Regions from separate parts of the Planococcus kocurii genome, predicted to be linked through region 1. Evidence: riboswitches for the same ligand, from Rfam matches in the RefSeq annotation. Region 1 holds a riboswitch; each other region holds the start of a gene.
The links. Region 1 has a riboswitch for S-adenosylmethionine ahead of AUO94_RS03165 (methionine ABC transporter ATP-binding protein). Riboswitches for the same ligand answer to the same signal wherever they lie in the genome.
Positions count from the first base shown of each region.

Region 1 (6,170 bases):
TTTTCGAAGGCACCAACGAAATCAACCGGTTACTCGTACCAGGTACATTGTTGCGTAAAGCAATGAAAGGTGAATTGCCGTTATTGCAACACGCTCAAAAGTTACAAGAAGAGCTGTTAATGATGATGCCTGAAGAAGTAGGGACAGATGCATTAGACCAAGAAAAATACTTGGTAAAAAACGCGAAGAAAATTGCATTGCTCGCAGCGGGACTAGCGGCACAAACATACGGCACAAAACTAGAGGCCGAACAAGAAGTGCTAGTGAACATTGCCGATATCGTCAGCAACGTCTTTGCGATGGAATCTGTCGTGTTGCGTACTGAAAAAGCAATTGCCGCTTCAGGTGAAGAAAAAGCGAAACAAAAACTGTTGTATACACAAATTTATTGTCAAGAAGCGTTTGATCAAATCGAGCGAGATGCGAAAGAAACATTGATCGCGGCTATTGAAGGCGATAACCAACGCATGATGCTTTCAGCGTTGCGCAAATTAACGCGTTCAACTCCTTATAACGTTATTGCGAAAAAACGCGAAGCTGCTGTTAAGCTAATTGATGTAGAGAAATACGTCGTGTAAGAAGTTTTATGAAACAGGCAACTCCGTTAATTTGGGGGTTGCCTGTTTTTATTCATCGACCACAAGGCTTCTCTTTGGTAAGCTTAGAAAAAAGGGAGGTTTTAAGGTGATTACTTATTACGCATATCCAAAATGCATGACTTGCCGTAAAGGAAAAAGTTGGCTAGAACAAAACAAAGTGGAATTCAATGAAATACACATTGCGGAAAACCCACCAACTAAAGAACAATTAGCTCAAATGTATCAAGCGAGTGGTTTAGAATTGAAGAAGTTTTTTAATACGAGTGGTTTGGTTTATCGCTCACTTAGTTTAAAAGATAAGTTATCGACTATGAGCGAAGACCAGCAATTGGAACTACTTGCTTCTGATGGCATGCTGATCAAGCGTCCCTTGGCTTGGGATGGCGAAAAAGTGACACTTGGCTTTAAAGAAGCAGATTATCAAAATCGCTGGTTGTAAGCGAGTAGCACCATCTTGTATTTCGCGGCTGTTTATGTCAAACTGAATGTGAATGAACTACATAATTTGGAGGGGTCAAGATGAGCACACCAGCAGAACTTCGTTATTCAAAAGAACATGAATGGGTTAAAACCGAAGATGGCAATGCACGTATCGGTATTACTCATTTCGCACAAGCGGAACTAGGGGATATCGTTTTTGTTGAACTTCCACAAGTTGGAGACGAGCTAAAAAAAGATCAGCCTTTCGGCAGTGTTGAATCCGTTAAAACGGTTTCAGAATTGTATGCGCCAATTAGCGGAAAAGTAATCGAGGTTAACTCTGAACTTGAAGATAGCCCAGAATTTGTGAACGAGTCTCCTTACGAGCAGGCTTGGATGGTTGTAATCGAAGCCCCTTCTGAAGAAGAAGTTAATGCATTGATGACAGCAGACGAATACAAAGAAATGACCAACGAGTAATTACTGAAAAGCGCCTATCTTGGCGCTTTTTTTTATGACCGATAAGTGTTGTCAGCAGTTCGCATAAGTCATGGAAATGGACGTCAGCCTGTTCTATTGGTATTTTAAAACTAGATAAGTTGGTAAAAGAAACCGACTTTTCTATACTGCTTTGTGCTCAGCAAAGGAACGGGTTGCATGATCCACATCCTGTGAGCTCGAAAGCACTGCTGTTTTACGGAATATCAACAAGTGGAAATCATTAGTTCGACTTATATAAAGAGCTTTATCGCAATAAAACGAAAGTTTTCTTTTACCGCTAAGTCTTAGAACTTTTCTTATTTTATATTTGATGGGGTGAGTGTTATGGGAAAGGTGATTGTTGTCGAAGGGCTCAGTGATAAGTCAAGGATTGCACCACTCATTGCAGAACCCGTGACGATTCTTTGTACAAATGGTACAGTAAGTGCATCGAGACTGGAAGAGTTACTATTACCGTACGAAGGCCAGGATATGATCATACTAGTAGATGCAGACTCTTCAGGAGAAAAACTGAGGAAACTCGTCAAGCGTGAATTTCCTGAAGCTCGTCATTTTTACATTAACCGAAATTATAAAGAAGTTGCAGCAACACCGCTCCGGATCTTGATGGATGTGCTCATCACAGCGAATATCCAGGTAAATAAGCTATTAACAGAGGGATGAAGAAAATGAATGAATGGACGCACAAAGAATGGATCAAAGAAAAGAATACGAATAAATCAACGGCTTATTATTTGTACGCGCCAATGTGTGGAACTTGCCAGGTTGCGTCTAAGATGCTATCAGTTGTCACCGAATTGTTACCGGATCTTCCAATGGGCAAAGCAAATTTAAATTACGTTCAAGAAATAGCGGATCTCTACGAAGTGGAGAGTGTACCGTGCTTACTTATAACAGAAGGTGGCAAACTAAAAGAGAAAATCTATGCTTTTCAATCAGTGCCATACTTGTATAGTAAGTTAAAACCTGTTGACGAATACAGCCGGTCATGGTAAATTAGTCTTCTGATAAAAAACCAATTGCTTGTCTGAAATCTAGACAACAAGCGAAGAGTCAAATAGAATACAGTCCTTAAGTTTTTCAAAAATTTCATATCAAAACTCTTATTACGAGTGGTGGAGGGAAGTGCCCTATGAAGCCCGGCAACCGTCATGAAAATGAAATGGTGCCAAATCACACAAAGCGAAAGCTTTGGACGATGAGAGATTGGTTTCCGTATACTATACGTTTGCCCTTCTGCTCAGTTATGCGCGGAAGGGTTTTTTATTTTTAAGATTTAGGAGTGTTGGAAGAATGATTGAGTTAAAGCAAGTGACAAAAAAATTCGATACAGGCAAGGCAATTTTAACAGCTGTGGATCAAGTGGACTTATCCATTTCTGATGGAGAGATATTCGGTATTATTGGTTATAGTGGAGCAGGTAAAAGTACCTTAATCCGATTGTTGAATGGGTTAGAAAAACCAACGTCAGGAACTGTAGAGATTAATGGACAAATTATCACAGCGATTAAAGGCGGAGAATTACGCAAGGCACGTCAGAAAGTCAGTATGATTTTCCAACATTTTAATCTACTATGGTCTCGTACAGTGAGAGAAAATATTGAATTTCCGCTAGAAATTGCCGGAGTGGCAAAAGCACAACGCGGAAATCGTGTACAGGAGTTAATTGAATTAGTCGGATTAACGGGTCGTGAAAACGCCTATCCTTCTGAGCTATCAGGAGGACAAAAACAACGCGTCGGTATTGCCCGGGCATTAGCAAATGACCCAGAAGTCTTGTTGTGTGACGAAGCGACATCAGCACTCGATCCAGAAACAACAGATGCCATTCTTGACTTGTTAGTAGACATCAATAAGCGATTGGGATTGACAATTGTACTGATTACTCATGAAATGCACGTCATCCGGAAAATTTGCCACCGTGTGGCTGTAATGGAAGGCGGACGAGTTGTAGAACTTGGCGACGTTTTACATGTGTTCCAATCACCGAAAGAGGCAATCACGAAACGCTTTGTTGCGCAAGTAGCCGACAGTGGAGATTCACAGGAAACCATCAAAAACCTGCGGGAATTATACCCAACTGGCGAATTGGTGAAATTGGTTTTTGTTGGCGATCAAACCGAACAACCCATTTTAACTAAATTGATTCGCAGTCATGCCGTGGAAGTGAATATTGTTCAAGGCAATATCTCGCATACGCAGCGTGGCGCATACGGCACCTTGATCTTACAGCTTAAAGGGTCTCAAGCAGAAATTGAAGAAGCACTGGTATTTCTTCGCTCAGAAGATATTCAAGCGGAGGTGATGGACAATGATTGAATCGTTATTTCCAAATGTAAAGTGGGACAGCATGTGGGAAGCTACTCTTGAAACACTTTACATGACCGCATTATCAACTGTATTTACATTTGTTATTGGTTTAGCACTTGGTATTATCTTGTTCTTAACAGCACCGAAACAATTGTGGGCAAACAAACTCGTTAATTGGCTGACTGGCGCATTCGTCAATATTTTCCGTTCAATTCCTTTTATCATCTTGATCATTTTATTGATTCCTGTCACTTTGTTCTTGATGGGATCGATTCGCGGACCGAATGCGGCTTTACCGGCATTAATCATCGGTTCAGCTCCATTTTATGCACGAATGGTGCTAATTGCGCTAAAAGAAATTGATAAAGGTGTGATCGAGGCGGCTCGTTCAATGGGTGCAACAACCGGCACCATCATTTGGAAAGTGTTATTGCCCGAATCAAAACCGGCATTAATATCCGGCATTACGGTCACGGCGATTGCATTGGTCGGCTATACAGCAATGGCCGGCATTATCGGCGCAGGTGGTCTTGGTACACTTGCTTTCCTCGACGGCTTTCAACGCAGTCGTGAAGACGTTACATTGATGGCAACAATCTTAATCTTAATCATTGTCTTTATCATTCAATACATTGGTGATTGGGTCACGATAAAAGCAGACAAACGGTAAAAACGGATTTTCCGTTCTATAAAACAACACATAAGGGAGAGATTGAGATGAAGAAATTTGTAGTAGGAACAGCGTTAACGGCATTGGTACTCGCAGGATGTGGAAATGGTGGAGCAAGTGAAGAAGAGTCTAAGACATTACGCATAGGCGCTTCTAACGTACCGCATGCTGAAATTTTAGAACAAGCGAAGCCCCTTTTAGAAGAGCAAGGAATTGAACTTGAAGTTGAAACGTATCAAGACTATATTTTGCCAAACAAAGATTTAGAGTCTGGTGAAATTGATGCCAACTATTTCCAAACTATTCCTTACTTAGAAACTCAAATAGCTGATAATGGTTATGAGTTTGAAAATGCTGGAGGGATTCACATTGAACCAATCGGTGTTTATTCACAAAAATATGCTTCTCTTGATGAACTACCACAGGATGCAACCATTTTGATGAGCAACTCGGTATCGGAGCAGGGTCGTATTTTATCGCTGCTTGAGGTAGAAGGCTTAATCACATTGGCAGAAGGTGTAGATAAAACATCGGCTGAAGTGAGTGATATTGTTGAAAATCCGAAAAATTTACAGCTTGAGCCAGACTATGAAGCAGCTTTACTTGTTCAATTATATGAATCAGGTGAGGGAGATGCAGTCTTGATCAACTCCAACTATGCGATTGATGCTGGCATCAGCCCTCTAGAAGATTCAATTGCAATAGAATCATCTGATTCGCCATACGTAAATATTATTACCGTGCGTGCAGGTGATGAAGATAACGAAAATGTGAAAGCTTTAGTTGAAGTATTACAATCCCAGGAAATCCAAGACTTTATTTTAGAAGAATGGGGCGGCTCAGTAGTACCGGTAGATTGAATAAAAAAGGAGCTGTCTCATAAGCCCCTAAAATAAAACAGACGGAGAAAAAGATTTTCTTTTTCTCCGTCTGTTTTTGATTGGTTGGAGAGGGTACTGAAAGTGGCTGGCGAATGCTGGTTACTTTATGGAATGAGAAAGTCGAATCGTGGCTCTTTTTCATCCCCGAGCGCATACAGGTAATTCTCTTCGCTGCCACCTGCGCCCGCGATGACCGTCTTTGGCATGGGCAGGCTGGAATCCGCTAGTTTTCAGGTGCGGAATAAAACAGTGTGTATCTGTTGGACGCTGGTACATCGAATGATAATGAACGGTTTTTTGTATCCTTTTTGTTCCAGAACGGCTGATGGGAATGGAGATGGCGACTCCTGCGAGAACAGCATGTGGTGAAGACGGCGTAGCCGGCTGAGGCCGTGCCCGCGGAAAGCGTCCGTCGGAATGGACATCAGCCATTTCTCATCTTTTTATTATTTTCGAAATAATAAAAATATTTCGCGTTTTCTTGTATACCTTACATTCGCGAGAGGTTTGTGCTATTTTTGAATAATAAAAAAGAAGCATTTGTTCATATGAGGGGGACAGGTTCATGAAGTTCAATTTTGGTTTATTGCCTCGAATAGTGGTGGCAATCGTTCTAGGGGTACTTATTGGGTTAGTAGCACCAAAAGAAATAGTGAGAGTATTTGCGACGTTTACAACGATTTTCGGTAACTTTTTAAACTTTGTTGTGCCGCTAATCATTCTTGGGTTCATTGCACCGGGAATTGCCAAACTAGGGAAAGGTTCTGGTAAGCTATTGGGGATGGCTAC
Region 1 covers NZ_CP013661.2:609,991-616,160, reverse strand. The annotation lists gene AUO94_RS03190 (acyl-CoA dehydrogenase family protein) at 1-578, shown strand, start outside; gene AUO94_RS03185 (arsenate reductase family protein) at 715-1,038, shown strand; gene gcvH (glycine cleavage system protein GcvH) at 1,119-1,499, shown strand; gene AUO94_RS03175 (ribonuclease M5) at 1,845-2,183, shown strand; gene AUO94_RS03170 (thioredoxin family protein) at 2,189-2,515, shown strand; SAM riboswitch class I at 2,621-2,725, shown strand; gene AUO94_RS03165 (methionine ABC transporter ATP-binding protein) at 2,814-3,839, shown strand; gene AUO94_RS03160 (methionine ABC transporter permease) at 3,832-4,500, shown strand; gene AUO94_RS03155 (MetQ/NlpA family ABC transporter substrate-binding protein) at 4,548-5,360, shown strand; gene AUO94_RS03150 (dicarboxylate/amino acid:cation symporter) at 5,947-6,170, shown strand, end outside.

Region 2 (6,170 bases), 570 kb from region 1:
TCCGGAAGGAATCTTTAGTGTGCGAGGGCGTTTGACCTTTACTGAAGACGAACAACCAATGGTGGCTCATATATGGGGCAATAAGCCTGAGCATTTCCGAGAGATGAGCATCGGAATGGCGAAACAAGGCTTTAAAGGAGTCGACATCAACATGGGTTGTCCTGTGCCAAATGTTGCGGCCAAAGGAAAAGGCAGTGGCTTGATCCGTTATCCGGACAACGCAGCTGATATTATCCAGGCAGCAAAAGCAGGCGGCTTGCCTGTCAGCGTCAAAACAAGAATTGGGTATACGGACGTGGACGAGTGGAAAGGCTGGCTGACTCATCTATTTGAGCAGGATATTGCCAATTTATCGATTCATTTGCGGACTAAAAAAGAAATGAGCGCAGTGCCTGCACATTGGGAATTGATTCCAGAAATCAAGAAACTTCGTGACGAAATCGCGCCAGATACTCTTTTGACGATCAACGGAGATATTCCGGATCGTCAAACGGGTCAGGAACTTGCCGATAAATATGGGGTTGACGGCGTTATGATCGGGCGAGGTGTTTTTCACAATCCCTTTGCTTTTGAACAAGAACCGACAGAACATAGCCCGAAAGAATTGTTTGACTTGCTGAGGCTACACCTAGACCTTCACGACCACTACTCAACAGAAAGTCAGCCCATCGCATTCAAACCGTTGCGCCGCTTCTTTAAAATTTATGTTCGTGGAGTACGAGGCGTTGGTGAATTGAGAAATCAGTTGATGTATACTGAAACGACAGATGAAGTACGTGCATTGCTGAACGACTTTGAGAAGCAGGAGCAAGAGCTGACATCTGTCTAATAGAACGCAATAGAATTCTTTTGTGCAAGTGTTTTTGAAATGAAATAATGGTATCTTCATCATAAGAAACCGCCTGAGTATTCCAAAAAGTGGAATGTCTAGGCGGTTTTTTAGGACGATATGACGAAGAGAAAGTTATGGAATCGCTAGTATTTTCACAAATTGACTTCATCTGATAGAATCGGTATATTAAATGGCGAAGCAAATGATTGGAGTGAACCGTTTGACCCCGTACGTGGAATTGCAGAATTTAGAGTTGATTGATTTATTGAGCGAACGCCATATTTCAACACAGAGAATTTCAGAGCGTGCATGGAATGACACGAGTGACATCCACATTTCAAACTCTGAATGGCAGATTATGGCACGCATTTATAAAAAGCAGCCCACTATTTCGTATGTTACCAAAAATGTAGACATCTCTCGCCAGGCCATCCATAAATTCATTAAAAACTTGGTGACTAAAGAATTGGTAGAAGTACAAAATGTTGAGAACAATAAAAAAGAAAAATGCATTCGACTCACGACGTTAGGGGAAGAATACTACGAAAAAAACGAAGCATTGAAAATTCAGTTGGAACATAAAATTGCAGAAAAAATTGGTGCTGATCAAATGAAAATGCTCAAAGATCTTTTAAAGACCGATTGGGGAATATAGTTTGGATGTTAAAAAAGATCTTGTTTCATCAATTTATTGATGAAACAAGATCTTTTTTTAGTCTAGTTAACAGTCGACGACGGTTGATCTTCTGTGATCAGGTCGTTAATCATTTGATTGATTTCTTCAAAGCTCGTGTCCATTGCGTGAGCAAGTTCTTTAAAGAGCATGATCTGTGTGTTGTTAATCAGTTTATAGTCATGCGCGTAGAAAGTTTCTTTCTGAAGCTGCGTATCAAACTTTTTGCGCATTAGCGTATTAACAATTTCCGCAATTTGCATGCGGTCTCCTGTATTAATGAGCTTAGGCTGTAACGCTTTAGCAGTTGACTGATCGGGCTCTACTCCAGGCTTTTTAAAAATTTCAATGATTTCGAGTGCTTGTTCTTTTTGGAGAAGCTTCAGCATCACGACTTTATCGTTATCGACAGGCGTAGTGATGGTCACTAACGTATTCGCTAAAGGATGCAATTTATAATATTTCTTTGTGACACCTGAAACTGTTTCATCACGGATATCGTTAATTCTACATAGGCCATGTGTGGAATAAATGATGTGATCTCCAATGGTAAACATTTTTTTCCTCCTAAAATGTATCTCAACTAATTCTAGTATAGCACACATGCTTTAAATCGTAAACTTAGTTGACAATTAAAGAAAGGGGCCTGGGGCAAAAGAGATGTATTCGTTACTTTTCCTTCTTTATTGAAGCTCGTGCAGACATAATACTGTCACAAAAAAAGGATTAAAGCATGAAGAAGTAGGGAATAAAGGGGAAAGCTTGTTCGTAGATTGTCGAAGTGGAGGTAACAAGAGATGAAGAGTATAGAAGAAGCAAAGCGTTTGATTATCGCCGAAAAACTGAAACACTATAATGAACGTCTGGCAGATATGGAGCGAGATTTGCAGTTTTTCTATGAAGAGTCGACGAACGATAAAGAATCTTTGGACATTATTCAAGATATGAAAGAGAAAGTCGAACAATTAAAAGAAGTAAAAAATAAAGAAAACCACGAGACAGTGTTTTAATCCTGTCTTTTTTGCTGTCTTCGCGTAAGTGCGATGACCCGGGGATTATGTGCTATCATTAGAATTGAATCGACTTCGGATAACGACGATAATGAGCAAGCTACAGGAGGAAGAAAAGATGGATAATAACGATTTATTGATCAGACTGCGTTATGCACTAGATATAAAAAACAGGGATATGGTCGAAATTTTCAAATTGGGTGGTATAGAACTTAGCAAAGATGAAGTATTAAAAGTGCTGACAAAAACCCCAGATAGCGAAGAGGAAGAGGAAGATCGTATTTGGATTGACCGGGAAGAAGACTATATTAAAGCAGAAGACGCTCTATTTGAATCTTTTTTAAATGGATTTATCGTTTTCAAAAGAGGACGTCAAGAGCCCAAACCTGGGCAAACTGAAGTTTCTGCAGTGACCAATGAACGTTCTAACAACTTACTGCTGAAAAAAGTGAAAATTGCTTTACAGCTAACGAGTGAAGACATGTTGGAGATTTGGGATTTAGCTGGAGTTACGGTAACAAAAGGTGAACTTGGAGCGTTACTCCGAAAAGTTGGCCATAAAAATTACAAAGAATGCGGCGATCGCTATGCACGCAACTTCTTAAAAGGATTAGCAATCAGATTCAGAAAATAAAAAAAGCGTGTCTACGAGTCAGCGTTACTGATTTGTGGATAGGTTTTTTTTATTGTCGTAGACTGGATAGCTTAGAAGCAGACTTTCTTCATGGATAAAAAGAACTATCCCTTTCGTGTGAAAATGATATGATAGAAAGAAGAAATCATAGATGGGTGCAAAGGGGATAGCAGGATGAATTGGTTGCCGAAGAGAAAAAATAAAGTGGCGGCTTTTTGGGAATGGTTTGCAGACAATAAAGAGGTCTATAGTCGCTTGGATGAGTCGAGTAGAAGCAAACTATTAAATCAATTGGAAAAGAAATTGCACAAGGTTAACAAACATTTGGCGTTTGAACTTAGTGAACGTTTAATTAACGACAAACGACAATTCATCATCAGTGCGGACGGCATGGTTGAGGCATTTGATGACGTCATTGATCTAGTTGGTCAGGCTCCAGAATTTGAATCGTTTACGATTATCGCCTTTCGCCAGCGACAAGACGAAGAGGTATCGATCGAGTATGGCGATATTAAATTAGCATGGGAAGACATCTTTTGTACTTTTGAAAAAGATAACGCCAACGACGAAGTGAATTTAATTCTTTACATTAAAGGTTTTACTGAAGAAAATGAAGATGAATTTATCTCGGCTTCTTTTATTCTATTGGATACAGTTATCGGGGAATACAATGCTGGCATGCGCATTGGAGAAATTGAATTTATTAGTTACGAAGGACAAGCAGACGCTCGGCCGGTAAAGGATTTGCAAAGTCTTTTTTAAAGAAGAAGAAGACAGTATACTTATAGAAAAACCTGTCGGAAGTTTTTAATCCAGATAGGTTTTTTGAGTCGCAAGCGAGCTGATGAAGTGGCAGCGGTGTTAGGGTTTTGCCCAAGTGTCTTGGCTAAACCAAGTGCATACATAACTGGATTCTGATCGGCCAGAAGCCTAGAACATTTTCATAATATACATAAAGGTGCCATTGTTTTTGATCGAACATTTTCCAAGTGACTGTATGTTACTGTCCTTATGAATAAGCATGTAACTCTTCTGCTGATTTACTTACTGATCCAGTATTTACTGAAATGGTTTGTACAATAAATAAACAGATGTAGAGATGAGAAAGAATAGGGGGGCGGCGAAAAACCGTTAACAGCTTCTAAAGAATAAAAGGATTCTGTTTTTAAAGAAACTCACAGAAAGTTCATTTTTTTCTAACAAAATATATTGACCTGACCAATAGATACCTGTACTATACTAAGAATACTAAAACTGAATAGTGAATCTTTATCGAGAGAAGTTGAGGGACTGGCCCTATGACGCTTCAGCAACCAGCCGAAAGGTCAGGTGCTAAATCCAGCAGGCAAGAGATTGCCTGACAGATGAAAAGGAACGAGTTTGATATCGTAAAGCCTTCTTTTTCATGGAGGCTTTTTTTGTATATATAGGGGGTTGAGTAGATGGGTTTATTAGATGAACTGAAGACGAAAATTTTGACGGCGGACGGTGGCATGGGAACCTTGCTGTATTCGTATGGCATTGAGTATTGCAACGAGGAATTGAATTTACAGCGCCCGGAAGTAATCGAAAAGATTCATCAAGACTATATCAGAGCTGGAGCAGATATCATTCAAACCAATACGTACGGGGCTAATGCACTCAAACTTGCTCGTTACGGATTAGATGAACAAGTTGCAGACATCAACAAAGCTGCTATTGAAATTGCGAAACGCGCAGCAGCACCGGGTGGTCAATTTGTCTTTGGAACGATTGGCGGCATTCGCGGAATTCGTAAAAGTGACGCCACCTTGCAGGAAATCATTGCGATGGTCGACCAGCAAGCGAGTCAGTTGCTTGCGGGCGATCCCGACGGCCTACTACTCGAAACTTATTACGATTTTGAAGAATTAGCAGCAACTGTTAAACATTTGAAAGGCATCACAGACACCCCATTGATTGCACAAGTATCGATGCATGACCCGGGTATTTTGCAAAACGGCATGTCATTGAATGACGCTTTGCATCAACTAGAATCACTTGGAGCAGACATTGTTGGTGTCAATTGTCGTCTAGGACCGCATCATACAATTCAAGCTTTTGAAGAAGTAACCTTACCCGAAAAAGCTTTTCTTTCTGCATACCCAAATGCTAGCCTGCTTGACGTAGAAGATGGGCGGATTGTTTACGAATCAGAAGCAGATTATTTCGGACGTGCTGCTTTATTGTTAAGACAAGAAGGCGTTCGCTTGATTGGCGGTTGCTGTGGTACAACACCAAAGCATATTGAAGCGGTGAAAAAACACCTCGGTAAGTTACCGCCGATTTTTTATAAAGAAGTAACCAAAAGAAAGCCGATTGTCATCCGAGAGGCCGAAGCGCTAGAAGTAAAGCCGCTTCACGAAAAAGCGAAAACACAACGAACCATTATTGTGGAACTCGATACGCCACGTCATTTGGACGTCACAAAATTTCTTGAAGGCTCTGTCGCTTTGCATGAAGAAGGTGTGGATGCTGTCACCATGGCCGATAATTCATTAGCGTCGCCGCGTATTAGTAATATGGCAATGGGCTCGATCCTCAAGCACACAGAAAAAATTCGGCCGCTCGCTCATATTACGTGTCGCGACCGCAACTTAATTGGTTTGCAGTCACATTTGATGGGACTCGATGCACTCGGTATGCACGACATTCTCGCTGTCACGGGCGATCCGACCAAAGTTGGAGATTTCCCAGGAGCGACAAGCGTTTATGACGTGTCCAGTATGGAATTGATTCAATTGATCAAAAAACTAAATGAAGGCATTTCGTTTTCTGGTAAACCGCTACGGAAAAAAGCTAATTTCTCTGTCGCTGCAGCGTTCAATCCGAATGTTCGCGTGCTTGACCGAGCCGTAGCAAGACTTGAGAAGAAAATTGAAAGCGGAGCGGATTATTTTATTTCGCAGCCCGTATACACAAAAGAAAAAATCATTGAAATGTACGAAGCGACAAAGCATTTGAATACGCCCATTTTTATTGGGGTAATGCCGTTGACTAGTA
Region 2 covers NZ_CP013661.2:1,178,161-1,184,330, reverse strand. The annotation lists gene AUO94_RS05795 (tRNA dihydrouridine synthase) at 1-829, shown strand, start outside; gene AUO94_RS05790 (MarR family winged helix-turn-helix transcriptional regulator) at 1,023-1,487, shown strand; gene AUO94_RS05785 (CarD family transcriptional regulator) at 1,550-2,062, opposite strand; gene AUO94_RS05780 (hypothetical protein) at 2,303-2,515, shown strand; gene AUO94_RS05775 (YehS family protein) at 2,634-3,149, shown strand; gene AUO94_RS05770 (hypothetical protein) at 3,324-3,911, shown strand; SAM riboswitch class I at 4,416-4,520, shown strand; gene AUO94_RS05765 (bifunctional homocysteine S-methyltransferase/methylenetetrahydrofolate reductase) at 4,592-6,170, shown strand, end outside.
Region 2: another riboswitch for S-adenosylmethionine. It lies ahead of AUO94_RS05765 (bifunctional homocysteine S-methyltransferase/methylenetetrahydrofolate reductase); the one in region 1 lies ahead of AUO94_RS03165 (methionine ABC transporter ATP-binding protein).

Region 3 (6,170 bases), 1.7 Mb from region 1:
CGGGAATCTGCCACCGCCTCACCTAGTGCTTCAAGCTCGCTACGAACAATCACATCCAAAGCGGGTGTAATGACCAAGTCACGCACTTCATTTTGGAAACGTTCGATTTTTACTGTAGCACCAGTTGCCAATGCCGCGCCTTCAGCAATCGCTCGAATTTTACGAGCAGTGTCAGCTGTTTTCTTCCAAGAATCACCCCGAATATAAAAGCGTGCCGCCGCATATTCAGGAATGATGTTCGGTGCATCACCTCCATGAGTGATAATCCCGTGGATACGCGCATCTGAAGGTAATTGCTGACGCAAAGCATTGATGCTATTAAATAGCTGCAAGACCGCATCAAGTGCATTAATGCCTTGTTCAGGAGAGCCTGCTGCATGCGCGGGCTTACCGTAAAAGTGGAATTCCAATGGATCAACAGCAAGGGAAGGACCAGTGACAGCTGAATTTCCAGAAGGATGTAGCATCAAAGCCGCATCAATACCTTCGAGCAGGCCGTGTTTAACGAAACTGCCCTTGGCGCTACCATTTGGACCGCCTTCTTCTGCAGGTGTTCCAAGAACGACAACTCGGCCACCAATAAGGTCTAAGGTTTCTGATAATGCAATGGCGGCAGCGACGCTAGTGGTTCCAATAATGTTGTGGCCACAGGCATGACCGATTCCAGGCAGTGCATCATATTCAGCAAGGTAAGCGATTGTTGGCCCAGAAAGTGAGCTTTCTTTACTGGCAAAAAAAGCAGTGTCGTGACCGGCGACGCCTTTGTCAACGGTAATCCTGCGTCTTCAAGCAAATCAATTAATAAAGAACTCGCATAAAATTCTTCATTACCAAGTTCAGGTTTGGCGTGAATTGCCTGGCTTGTTTCAATATATATCGTACGTTGCGAGTCGATGGATTGAGAGATGATCTGTCTTGCTTCCTTGATAAGGGTCATTGGAATTCCTCCTATATAGATAACTTCTTATTGGTAATCGACAAGCTCATCTACTGTAACAACAGTTGGAATTTGAGCACCTTTCGTATGCTCAATAATAAATTCAGCGGTATCTTCCTGTTGATAAATCTCGACGATTTTCTGGTAAGCTTCATTATCAGCGTCTTCAGCGTTTGCAGCAATCAAGTTAATATACGGTTTAGCCGTATCACTTTCGCGAGCGATTGGATCTTTAGTTGGGTTTAATCCCGCATCAACGGCAACACCATTGTTGATGATTGAAGCAGCCACATCAGGCATTGCACGTGGTGTATGACCAGACACCATAGGGACAATTTCAATGTTTTTTGGGTTTTCGATAATGTCTTCTGCCGTTCCAGTAAGTCCAGCATCGTCAGAAAGTGTGATCAATCCTGCTTCGTCGAGAAGTAATAGTGCGCGGCCCATGTTGGTCGCTTCATTGGGAGTTGCGATTTGTGAACCTTCAGGAATATCATCGATAGATTCGTATTTATCAGAATACAAGCCCATCGGTGCAATGACGGTCGAACCAATCGGTACGATATCAATATTATGCTCAGCAACAAATTCATCAAAATAAGAAATCGTCTGGAACGCATTCAAATCCAGTTCCCCTTCAGCTAGCGCTAGGTTCGGAGCTACATAATCAGAAAAAGTTTGGATTTCCAACTCAATTCCTTCCTTCTCCGCTTTGTCCGCAATATAATCCCAAATCGTCGTATCCGAACCGCTAATACCAAGTGTTACGGTCGTTTTGCCTTGTGCATTGCTATCGTCTCCGCAAGCAGCCAAAATGAATACCAGTAGTAAAAGTAATGTTGCTGTTAAAATTTTTTTCATGAGTAATTCCTCCATTTTTAAGGTGTATTTTACTAATTACGTCTGACTTGCCTCGATAATACATTTCCAAAAGATTGAACGCCTTGTACCAGTATGACCAAAATAGCTACTGTGATGAACATTACGACCGTGTCGAATCGTTGATATCCGTATGTAATGGCTAAGTCCCCAAGACCACCGCCGCCAATAGCGCCAGCCATTGCAGAAGCACCAATAAGTCCAACTACAGCGATTGTCAAAGCAAGAACAAGTGAACTTAACGCTTCGGGAATCAAGAAGCGAAAAATAATTTGCAACGGAGAGGCACCCATTGCTTGTGCGGCCTCGATCACACCTTTATCGACTTCAAGCAAAGAGTTTTCAATTAACCGAGCAATGTATGGCCCCGCATAGAAAACTAGTGGAACGATGGCTGCAGCTGTACCAATCGATGTACCGACAATGAGCCGAGTTAATGGAATAATGGCAACCATTAAAATAATAAAAGGAATAGAGCGAAAAATATTGATGACGACATTCAATACTTTAGACACGATTTCATTTTCCAACAAATGTCCATGACGTGTAACGACTAACAAGATACCGAGAGGAAAGCCAATCAATAACGAAAATCCAAACGCAACACCTGTCATATAGACGGTTTCCCATAAAGCTTCCAAAATTTGTTCGTAATCAACGGACATAATCAATGACCTCCTCTATTTGAATAGTGCTGTCCCTAATAGAAGATAAGGCACGTTCCACTTCGCTTGACTCTCCAGAGAATTCGACAATTAAGTTGCCGTATGGAACACCTTGCAATTCGGTAATATTGCCGAATAGTACATTCAAATCAACGTTAAAGTCACGTGACACTCGGGACATGAAGGGTTGACCGACTGATGTGCCAGTAAACTGCAACCGGTATATGGCCTGATTATTTTGTTTATCTTGAATTTGTGCTAGCAGCGATTCAGGCAACTCGTCGTTCATAACAGAGCGAACAAATCGTTTGGTGGTAGCTTGCTGTGGATTAGAGAAAACGTTAAAGACGCTTCCTTGCTCAATAACTTTCCCTGCTTCAAGCACGGCCACTTTGTCACAGATTTCTCGAATGACGCCCATTTCGTGTGTGATGAGCAGGATGGTAATATTGTATTCTTTATTGATTTTGCGAAGTAGGTCCAAAATCGATTTCGTCGTTTGTGGATCAAGTGCTGATGTTGCTTCGTCGCATAACAGAACGGAAGGATTCGTTGCAAGAGCACGAGCAATGCCGATGCGTTGCTTTTGTCCACCTGACAGCTGGTCTGGATATTTTTGCGCCTGATCTGCAAGTCCGACGAAATCGAGCAACTCTTTTACTTGTTTTTCGATATCATTTTTCGGTGTGTTAGCTAACAGGAGCGGCATAGCGACGTTATGATAAACCGTTTTTGAATGGAGTAAATTAAAATGTTGGAAAATCATACCGATATCTTTTCTGATAGTACGAATTTCTTTGCTAGATAGCGTCGAAATATCCTTTCCGTGAATTAATACACGTCCTTTAGAAGGACGTTCGAGCAAGTTTACAGTGCGGATTAGCGAGCTTTTACCGGCTCCACTAAAGCCAATAACTCCGTAGATTTCGCCAGTTTGGACAGTTAAATCGATGCCGTTCAATGCATAGATTTCCTGTTTACCTGATTGGTAGGTTTTGGCGACGCCTTCGAATTGAATCATAGTAAGTAGACCTCCTCATGCTGTATTGTTATTCAAATCGTTAATGCTCACAATCCGTCGAGAAACTAGACAAAAAGAGCCCCCTTTTTTCTTAACCATAAGAAAAAAGAGGGCTCCTGTTGAAACCATCTAATTCTCATCTTCCAAATGCATGGATGCATTTGCAGGAGTTGGCACAGTTTTTGCGGTTAAACAAATCTGCTGCCGAAACGTCATAGGGCCTGTCCCTCGGTTTCTCTGGATAAGAAAGTGATGTATGCTATTCGATTCGTGATTCCTACTTTATGGCGGAATAACAAAAAAGTCAAGATGAATATTGAAATTTATTTTTTAATCTTCAAAATTCATTGTATTCCTTTCTAAATGGACGGAGTAGGTTTCTTTCGAAAAACTGATGATACTGTAGGTTCACTGCCATTCTTTATTCGGATAATATTTTCTCGATGTTTCCATAAAGCCATCGTGAACAGGACTAGCGCTATTAGTAACGGCCATAGACCGACTGCAGGGATAAAGGCAATTACAAAATACACGGCGTACAAAACGAATACGCCAATGACAAGATAATTTGTTACCAGTGAAACAACGATCAATAACAATAATCCGAGCAACCCGAGCTTCCAGTCAAGCGCTATCATTACACCTATTACAGATGCTGTACCTTTTCCGCCGTCAAAGTTCATATAGAACGGAAAATTATGACCAACTATTACGGCAGCTCCTGCAACGAACAATAGGGTCCAGATTGTTGCAGTTGAAAAGCTACCTAAGTCCACTAACAAACGTAACCCCGCAACAACAGCAAAGCCTTTGGAAACGTCAATAAAGGCAACGAGCAAACCATATTTCCAACCCAGCACGATGGCTGCATTAGAAGCACCGGAATTTTTTACGCCCGAATTTTTGATGTTCACGCCTGATACGGCTTGTGCAACAAGTGAACCATGACAACAACCGATAAAATAACCTGTAATCAGTAAGAGCAAAATCCAAATGACCATCATTAATTCCTCCTCTACACTAAAAGATAACGTTTGAAAGAAGACAAGGTTTCAAAATTTTTTGACTAATAAGCTTGACAAACGCCAATAAAGTTTTTATACTTCACAACAAGATCAAAAATCAAATCAAATACTCTTATCAAGAGTGGCGGAGGGATAGGCCCTGTGATGCCCGGCAACCGACAGACATTTTGTTTGTAAAGGTGCTAATTCCTACAGAATCGATTTACAGGTTCTGAGAGATAAGAGGAGGAAACTCCGTAATTTACGGCCCTCTTCTTAGCGAAGGGGGCTTTTTTCGTCCCCTTTAGCATGTGTTACTACTAAAAAAACAGGGGGAATAGAAAATGACAAACTTTAAACCAGAAACATTATTATTACACGGAGGACAACAACCAGATCCAACGACAGGCTCTAGAGGTGTTCCTGTTTATAAAACCACTTCGTATGTTTTTAAAAATACACAGCATGCACAAGACCTCTTTGGACTGAAAGATACAGGCAATATTTACTCACGCATTATGAATCCGACGGTCGATGTCTTTGAACAACGAGTAGCGTTACTAGAAGGTGGCACTGCAGCAGTTGCTCTTTCTTCAGGAATGGCCGCTATTGCTTTTTCCATTTTGAACATTGCAGAAGCGGGTGATGAAATCGTAGCAGATAGCAGTCTTTACGGTGGCACCTACAATTTGTTTGCTAACACGCTACCACGCTATGGCATCACAACAAAATTCGTCGATGCGACCGATCCAGAAAATTTTAAAGCAGCAATTACAGATAAAACAAAAGCGATATTTGGTGAAATTATTGGCAATCCAAGCTTGAATGTTTTTGATGTCGAAAAAGTAGCAGAAATTGCCCATGCTAACGGATTGCCGTTATTGATTGATAATACATTTGCCTCTCCTTACGGCAGCAACCCGATTGAGTTTGGTGCAGACGTCGTCATTCATTCTGCGACAAAGTGGATTGGCGGACACGGAACGACAATTGGTGGCGTTGCGGTGGATGCTGGGAAATTCAATTGGGACAATCCACGTTTCCCAAATTATACACAGCCTGACGAAACCTATCATGGACTGCGGTACGGCATTGATGTACCAGGTGCAGCTTTTGCGACAAAACTTCGCGTTCAATTATTACGTGATTTTGGCCCTTCACTAAGCCCGGATAGTGCTCATGCTTTACTGCAAGGATTAGAAACTTTACATTTACGGATTCCAAAACACAATAGCAACGCTCAAATTATTGCAGATTACTTAAAACAGCATCCACAAATCGAGTGGGTAAACTTCCTTGGATTTGAAGAACATCCTTCTCATCAATTGGCGAAGAAATACTTGAAAAATGAAGGTTATGGATCGATTGTCAATTTTGGTATCAAAGGTGGAAGAGAAGCAGGACGTAACGTAATTGATCACATAAATCTCTGGTCTCATGTAGCCAATGTAGGAGACGCCAAGTCGCTAATTATTCACCCGGCTTCCACGACACATCAGCAATTGAACGATGAAGAGTTAACTGCATCTGGCGTAACGGAAGAGTTGATTCGTTTGTCTGTTGGATTGGAGAATGCAGAAGATTTAATCGCTGATTTGGAACAGGCCATACAGGCAGCAGTTTTGGAAAAGGTATAAGGAGGGATCGTCATGAAAACAGTATCC
Region 3 covers NZ_CP013661.2:2,329,465-2,335,634, forward strand. The annotation lists partial or broken gene AUO94_RS11485 (M20 family metallopeptidase) at 1-937, opposite strand, end outside; gene AUO94_RS11490 (MetQ/NlpA family ABC transporter substrate-binding protein) at 965-1,798, opposite strand; gene AUO94_RS11495 (methionine ABC transporter permease) at 1,831-2,481, opposite strand; gene AUO94_RS11500 (methionine ABC transporter ATP-binding protein) at 2,471-3,502, opposite strand; SAM riboswitch class I at 3,636-3,750, opposite strand; gene AUO94_RS11505 (glycerol-3-phosphate acyltransferase) at 3,862-4,503, opposite strand; SAM riboswitch class I at 4,637-4,752, shown strand; gene AUO94_RS11510 (O-acetylhomoserine aminocarboxypropyltransferase/cysteine synthase family protein) at 4,851-6,143, shown strand; gene metX (homoserine O-acetyltransferase MetX) at 6,156-6,170, shown strand, end outside.
Region 3: another riboswitch for S-adenosylmethionine. It lies ahead of AUO94_RS11500 (methionine ABC transporter ATP-binding protein); the one in region 1 lies ahead of AUO94_RS03165 (methionine ABC transporter ATP-binding protein).